One region of the Vreelandella venusta genome, then DNA from elsewhere that is predicted to be linked to it. Evidence: predicted binding sites of a transcription regulator. Region 1 holds the regulator's gene; each other region holds the start of a gene.
What was found. Region 1 encodes FNR, which switches genes on or off when oxygen is low (the NO sensors DNR and NnrR bind a similar motif). Its sites were predicted from a motif close to TTGATNTANATCAA; they were not measured.

Region 1 (2,265 bases):
TTATCCGGCTCAGCTGACCGCGATTACGCTATTGAAATAGATCCTCGTGAAGCAGACGTATTTACGTTGCGCCACCTACAGTCTCTCGGCTTTAATCGACTAAGCCTTGGCGTACAGGATTTAAATCTGCAGGTACAAAAAGCTATCAACCGCGTACAGCCCCGGGTACTCACCGAAACCTTGATGGAAGAAGCACACCGTCTTGGTTTTCGTTCACTCAATCTTGATTTGATTTATGGGCTGCCATTTCAAACCGAAAAAAGTTTTGCCGAGACGCTAAGCCAAGTTATCGAACTTAACCCGGCACGGCTGTCGGTATTTAATTATGCGCACATGCCCACTCGCTTTGCACCGCAGCGGCGTATTAACGAAACCGACCTCCCCAGCGCTGATGAAAAGCTGGCTATTTTGCACACCACCATAGAAATGCTGACTAACGCAGGCTATGTGCATATTGGCATGGATCACTTTGCACGACCTGACGATAGCCTAGCGATTGCACAGCGCAACGGTTCCTTACAACGCAATTTCCAGGGCTACTCCAGCCATGCACAGTGCGATTTAGTTGGCTTAGGCGTATCCGCCATATCACGGATTGACGACGTTTACGCACAAAACCCGACTCAGCTTGATCAATATGAAGCAGCCTTAGATAAAGGTAAGCTGGCAACCATCAAAGGATTAAGGTTAAATAAGGATGACCTAATACGAAGAGACGTGATTGAACGGCTAATGTGCGACATGTACATTGATCTTGCGGACGTTGGAAAGCGTTGGCACATCGATGCTAGTGATTATTTTTCCACCGCAATTGAGCAATTGAAGACAGCTGAGCAAGACGGCTTGATCACTCGCCATCAGCAAGTTATTAGCGCCACTCCCACTGGACGGCTGCTGATTCGCCATTTGGCGATGGCCTTTGATGCTCACCTAGCTGACCAGCCTATTCAGCGCTACTCTAAAATTGTATAAGCTTGTTGAGACGTCTTGCCTCTGGGCCTATGATGGCTAACGAGAAAGGGAGACCTATATGCCACAACCCGCCAGCCAACGACGCTCACTGCTGCAAGAGGCGCGCTGTCAGACCTGTAGCCTAAGCTCGCTGTGTCTGCCGCTTGCCTTAGAGCTTGAGGACATGAGCCAGTTTGATGCCATCATTCGCCGCCGCTCACCACTCAAAAAAGGCGAGCCCCTGTTTCGCCAGGGTGATCACTTCACCAGTGTGTATGCTGTCCGCTCAGGTAGCCTGAAACAAGTGACCAGTGAAGGTAACGGCAATGATCAGCTGACCAATTTCTACCTTCCCAGCGAACTAGTGGGATTGGACGGAATTGATGAAGAGCACTACCCCGGTAGCGTCATTGCCCTGGAAACCACCACAGTGTGTGAAATCCCATTTGACCGCCTGGACCTACTTTCCGAAGAACTGCCCGAACTACGTGGCCAGCTTTATCGGAGTATGAGCAAAGAATTGCGAGATGACCGACGCATGATGCGCTTGCTATCGCGCAAGACGGCCGATCAACGACTAGCCAGCTTTTTAGTCACCCTTTCAGACCGTTTTCGTCGACGTGGATACTCGCCTTATAGCTTCAGACTCTCCATGTCCCGCGCCGACATCGGCAATTACTTAGGCTTGGCAGTAGAAACGGTCAGCCGTATTCTTAGCCGCTTTCAACAGCAAGAGGTGGTAGCTGTTTCAGGGCGCGAGGTTAATATTTTAGATATGCGCCGCCTCATCACGCTAGCTGAAGAGGAAGAGCAGTCGGCTAGTCCACGCTAAGCGCCTGAATACGCCCTTCCATCAACGCCGCTTGTTTGGCTTCAAGGCCAGCAAAGTCAAATAAACGGCGGTCTGCTAGCTGGGAAGGCGCTACATTGGTCACCGCTTTAAACATGCTTTCTAGGCGTCCTGGATGTTTTTTATCCCACTCAGCCAACATATCTTTGACCACTTGGCGCTGGAGATTGGGCTGAGAGCCACATAAGTTACAGGGAATAATGGGGAATTCCATTAGCCGAGAAAACTCTGCAATATCAGCCTCTTTGCAGTAGGCAAGGGGGCGAATGACAATATTTTTGCCATCGTCAGATAAAAGCTTGGGAGGCATTGCTTTCAAAGTGCCACCGAAGAACATGTTAAGGAATAACGTTTCTAAAATATCTTCGCGATGATGCCCTAGAGCAATTTTCGTTGCTCCAATTTCCTCAGCAAACCCATAGAGCGAGCCACGCCTGAGTCGAGAACAAAGTGCGCAGGTCGTT
Region 2 (2,265 bases), 1.1 Mb from region 1:
AGTAGAGCATGCCAATCCAAGCGAAGAAGCCAATGGCGGCCACTTCAACGCCGTCACTGCGTAGCCATGCAGACAACGTGGAAAACACCAGCAAAAAAGGTAAGCCTGCAGAAAAACCTAGAAACAGCATGGTGATGACAGGCGCACGACAGTAAATACCAAGCGCATCCAGCCAGCTGCGCTGGGGAGTTGGGGTGGGCATATTGGTTAACACTCCAGGAAAGAAAACGTCTGCATCGAGGCCCGCTAAAAACTGCTCAGTGGTAAACTAGGCCTGATATCCATGACAAAGCCGATAGCTTACCGGAGAGGAGTTTTCAATGTCGATTACAGCCCATCAAGTAGTCACTTTACACTACGTGTTAAGCGATGTGCTTAGCGATGGCAGTACCCGCGTATTAGATGACTCCAATGCGCGTGATAAGCCCTTAGAGTACCTTCATGGGCACGATAATATTTTGCCTGGTTTAGAGAGCGCGCTAGAAGATAAAGCTGCTGGAGATGAGCTGCGTGTCACGCTGGCACCTGCTGATGCCTATGGCATCCGTAATGAAGACTTGGTGCAACAGGTGAGTCGTGCATCGTTTGGCAGCGCAGCGCTTGAACCCGGTAGCCGTTTCCAAACAGAAGGTGAAGCAGGCCCGCAAATTGTCACGGTGATGAGTATTGATGGGGACATGGTAACGGTCGATACAAATCATCCGCTGGCAGGCCATACGCTTCGCTACCAAGTCAACGTGCTGGAGGTGCGTGAAGCAACTCGCGCAGAGCTGGCTAAAGGCCATCCTCTACCGCCGGGAACCGAGCACAGCAAAGTAGAAGATCGAAAAGTGCTTTAACGGTTAGTGTTGAGCGCTAAAAAATGACCCATATCAAGTTCCTGATGGGCCGCAAATAACCCCGCTGAAAAGCTTGACCCAGGTCAGCTTCCTGCCGCGATTAACGCACTAGGATGGCGTCATACATCACGGCAGGAGGGGATCACCATGTATTGGGATGATGCTGTTATTTTTGGTCTAGTTACTGTCGCGTTAATGATTGCTTTTATGATTGGTTGGGTAGGCTTTATCGTGCGCGACCATCTCCGTAAGGATGAGCGCAAAAAGCATTAACGCCGTTATGGTGACAGTCGTCAGGGGAGGGAGTTTGCTTTTAACAGCGAGCTTCCTGTTGCCGACCCATTTGGGTCGGCTTTTTTATTAATTAAAACTATGTTTTCGAGTATTCGAGTTAATCGTCTGGTAAAGTACCTGGTTGTACAATAAGGCATTGTACCGCAAGGAAGCCATTTGCCATGAATGCTGCTAGTTCAATCGTTGCCATACGCTGTTGCGCTCATCATTATCCCAAAGCAAGTGTTGCCTGTATTCTACTATTACTTAGCTGGCTATCAGTGCCGGTCTATGCTCACGCATTAAACGTCATTAATGGTGAAAAACACACTGCACTCGCGCTTAACGAGTTGCGCCAACAATCTACGGTTAACTCGCCAGTATTTGATCCTTTTCAAGGCCGAGAAGTAGAAATGCATGGGCTTGAATTTCGTCGCTTTCTCATAAACCAGTTTGGCGAAGTTCCTCCCGCATTGCACTTTACGACATGGGATGGTTACGAAGTGACGTTAGGTGGCTGGGATGATCCGAAGTGGTTAATGGTCACGGCAGAGGATGGAGAGCCACTGACATTGCGTTCTCGGGGGCCATTGCGACTGGTTGATCAGGCTTATAATGATCAGCGTGATATCAAGAGCCTACGTGAATTCAACGACTGGATATGGATGATTCGAAGTATTGAGGCCCGTTGGTGATCATTGAGCCGCCGCCTTCTCCACCTGCTGTGCCATTGCCAGTGCCCGCTCCTTTAACTAGGAAGCGTCGCTATGTAACGTGGTTATCATTGAGCCTTATGAGTTTTATGGCATTAATGGTGATTATTGTTTATGAGGCGCGCTGGGTATACCCAGAAATACAGGCTTACTTCAGCCAGACGGGCAATTTGACAGGGCAGCAGCTAGCTACCCGGTCACGGGGATATTTACAGCTTGCCCAGCAACATTTGTTAAGCGGGCAGCCCTTGGATGATGAGCAGCGACAAGCGGTTAAACTTAATCTCGATCTTGCCTATGGATTAATTGATGTTGAGGTGTATCGTCAAAGGTATAGCTGTACCCAGTCGAGTTTACAAACCTTAAATCTACTAACTGAGCGCCTTAAAGAAACTTCCGTGACACCGTTTGATGCCGCGGCTGAACTGTTGGGCCCAATT
Region 3 (2,265 bases), 390 kb from region 1:
TTTAAGCGCTTTGGATTCCACTGGCACGCCCAGCACTGGCAACGCCGTTTGAGAAGCCACCATGCCGGGCAAATGGGCAGCACCGCCCGCTCCCGCCACAATTACTTGCAAGCCACGTTCAGCGGCACTTTTAGCATAGTCAAACAACAAGTCAGGGGTACGATGAGCGGAGACGACGCGGGTCTCATAAGGGACGCCCAGCCGCTCTAACATCGCCACCGCGTGTTCCATGACGGGCCAATCAGATTTCGACCCCATGATCACGCCCACTTTGGGTGCGCTGTTCGACATGCAAAAACTCCTCGGCCAAAGGGCCTACTAAAGCAATCAAGCGTTTAATGTGCCGTGTGCCGCAAGCGGCTCACCAGGAAATTAGAAGGCGCATAGTCTACCAGAGCTAGTCGCTTAGAGCGCGTTTGTAAATAGATCGAAATTTTAATCAAAGTAGCATTGAAAAGCGCGCGACTTGGCGGCATTGTGTGTTTGTCATTTCAGACTGATGGAGTCCCATGAGTACGGCATACTCAACTGCTCACGCAGAAACGCTAGATCCTCCGCGAAGCAGCCCTGACCTCGATGTCAGGGATTTAGAAAAACGTACGCGCCTTATGCGTATCATTACCCGCCTGATCGCCGTATCAGATCTGGGAAGCCGCGAAATAGCCCGCCGGGCGGGGCTTCCAGTACAAAAGATCAGCGACCTGCTCGCCGGAAGGCTAGAGCACCTAGATATTGATGAACTCAATGTCTTGCGTCGCACGTTAGAGCTGGAGACGCCATAGCAATAGTTGCTACCTAACGTAATCATTCATCCCCTTTGTTTGCTAACAGGCTTGCCCGCTGGGCAGGCCTGTTTTTGTTTCAAAACAGCCAATTAGCGTTCCAGGATTAAGGGAGCATTAAGAAACTCTCGCTAACCCATTGACACATATCAACTTTTTATAATACCAAAGGCGTAACCTTAGCGTATCCAGATCACTCGCTGTGAAACAACGACTTGTTTCTACAGCAACATCTTTATCAGCTAAGGAGGCGTTATGGACGCCGTTCGTCGGTCGTTGCTAGGCCAATTGGCCCGACTAAGCGCGGGCGCTGCGCTAGTGCCGCTATCCAGTCTTGCTCAAGCTGGCATTAATCAGCAGCCTGCCCGCCGCGAGGGCGACCCTAGCAAACGCTACGGCATGCTAATCGACCTTCGCCAATGCATCGGCTGCCAAGCCTGCACGGTGTCGTGCCATATCGAGAATGCTGCACCGCTTGGCCAGTTTCGAACCACTGTCTCTCAATACGAAGTGCAACACCAAGAAAGTGGTGAACTGGCAACGTTTATGCTGCCGCGGCTATGTAACCACTGCGAAAATCCGCCCTGTGTGCCGGTTTGTCCCGTTGAGGCGACCTATCAACAGCAGGATGGCATCGTTGTCGTCGATAGTGACCGCTGCGTCGGCTGTGCTTACTGCGTCAACGCCTGCCCCTACGATGCCCGTTTTATTAACGAACGCACTCAAACTGCCGACAAATGCACCTTCTGTGCTCACCGTTTAGAAGCAGGGCTACTGCCTGCCTGCGTTGAAAGCTGTGTGGGTGGTGCCCGCATTATTGGCGACATGCGCAATCCAGACAGCCAAATCAGCCGTCTGATCAACGAGCATCGCGACGCGCTCATGGTGCTTCAGCCAGAAAAAAACACCCTTCCCCAAGTGTTCTATTTAGGTATGGACGAACGATTCACTACGCGCCCCGTGGCAGAACCCGTGGCGCTTGAAGTGCTCGACCCACACGGCCAGGAGATGGGCTATGAATTCCACCATTGAACTACTCGCCCCACGCTATGACATCGCCTGGTATCCCTGGGCAGTGCAGTACTTTTTTATGATTGCGGTCTCCTACGCCAGCCTTTGGCTGGCAGCGCCCGCACTGGTGTTTGGCAAGCAATCCTGGTTGCCTACAGCACGTCTGGCAATGATCGCCTGCGTCAGCACAACGTTAGTCGCGCCGGTGGCCTTATTGGCAGATCTACATCAGCCACTGCGCTTTTGGCATTTCTACGCCTACGCCAATACGCATTCGTGGATGTCGATTGGCAGTGTGGTGCTGCCGCTGTATCTGGCCAGCGTTTTAGGCTTCGCCTGGCTGGCTTGGCGACCCGCGCTGCAGGCCCGGCAACAGGCAGCGGGGCTGAGCGGGTTGATCGCCAAGTGGCTGAGCATGGGCAGTGGTGCGACACCCAAAGCGCTGGTGGCTCTGGTGGGATTAGCCGCCCTG

Region 2: the regulator FNR is predicted to act here: its motif matches at 863-876, upstream of ccoM (cytochrome c oxidase subunit CcoM).
Region 3: the regulator FNR is predicted to act here: its motif matches at 922-935, upstream of dsrO (sulfate reduction electron transfer complex DsrMKJOP subunit DsrO).

Annotation. Positions count from the first base shown of each region.
Region 1 covers NZ_CP065135.1:3,471,068-3,473,332, forward strand. The annotation lists gene hemN (oxygen-independent coproporphyrinogen III oxidase) at 1-972, shown strand, start outside; gene fnr (fumarate/nitrate reduction transcriptional regulator Fnr) at 1,031-1,783, shown strand; gene ttcA (tRNA 2-thiocytidine(32) synthetase TtcA) at 1,770-2,265, opposite strand, start outside.
Region 2 covers NZ_CP065135.1:2,414,690-2,416,954, reverse strand. The annotation lists gene IR195_RS11665 (AmpG family muropeptide MFS transporter) at 1-202, opposite strand, end outside; gene IR195_RS11660 (FKBP-type peptidyl-prolyl cis-trans isomerase) at 321-839, shown strand; gene ccoM (cytochrome c oxidase subunit CcoM) at 987-1,112, shown strand; gene IR195_RS11655 (hypothetical protein) at 1,295-1,807, shown strand; gene IR195_RS11650 (GGDEF domain-containing protein) at 1,906-2,265, shown strand, end outside.
Region 3 covers NZ_CP065135.1:3,082,624-3,084,888, forward strand. The annotation lists gene purE (5-(carboxyamino)imidazole ribonucleotide mutase) at 1-291, opposite strand, end outside; gene IR195_RS14495 (XRE family transcriptional regulator) at 510-782, shown strand; gene dsrO (sulfate reduction electron transfer complex DsrMKJOP subunit DsrO) at 1,038-1,814, shown strand; gene nrfD (NrfD/PsrC family molybdoenzyme membrane anchor subunit) at 1,798-2,265, shown strand, end outside.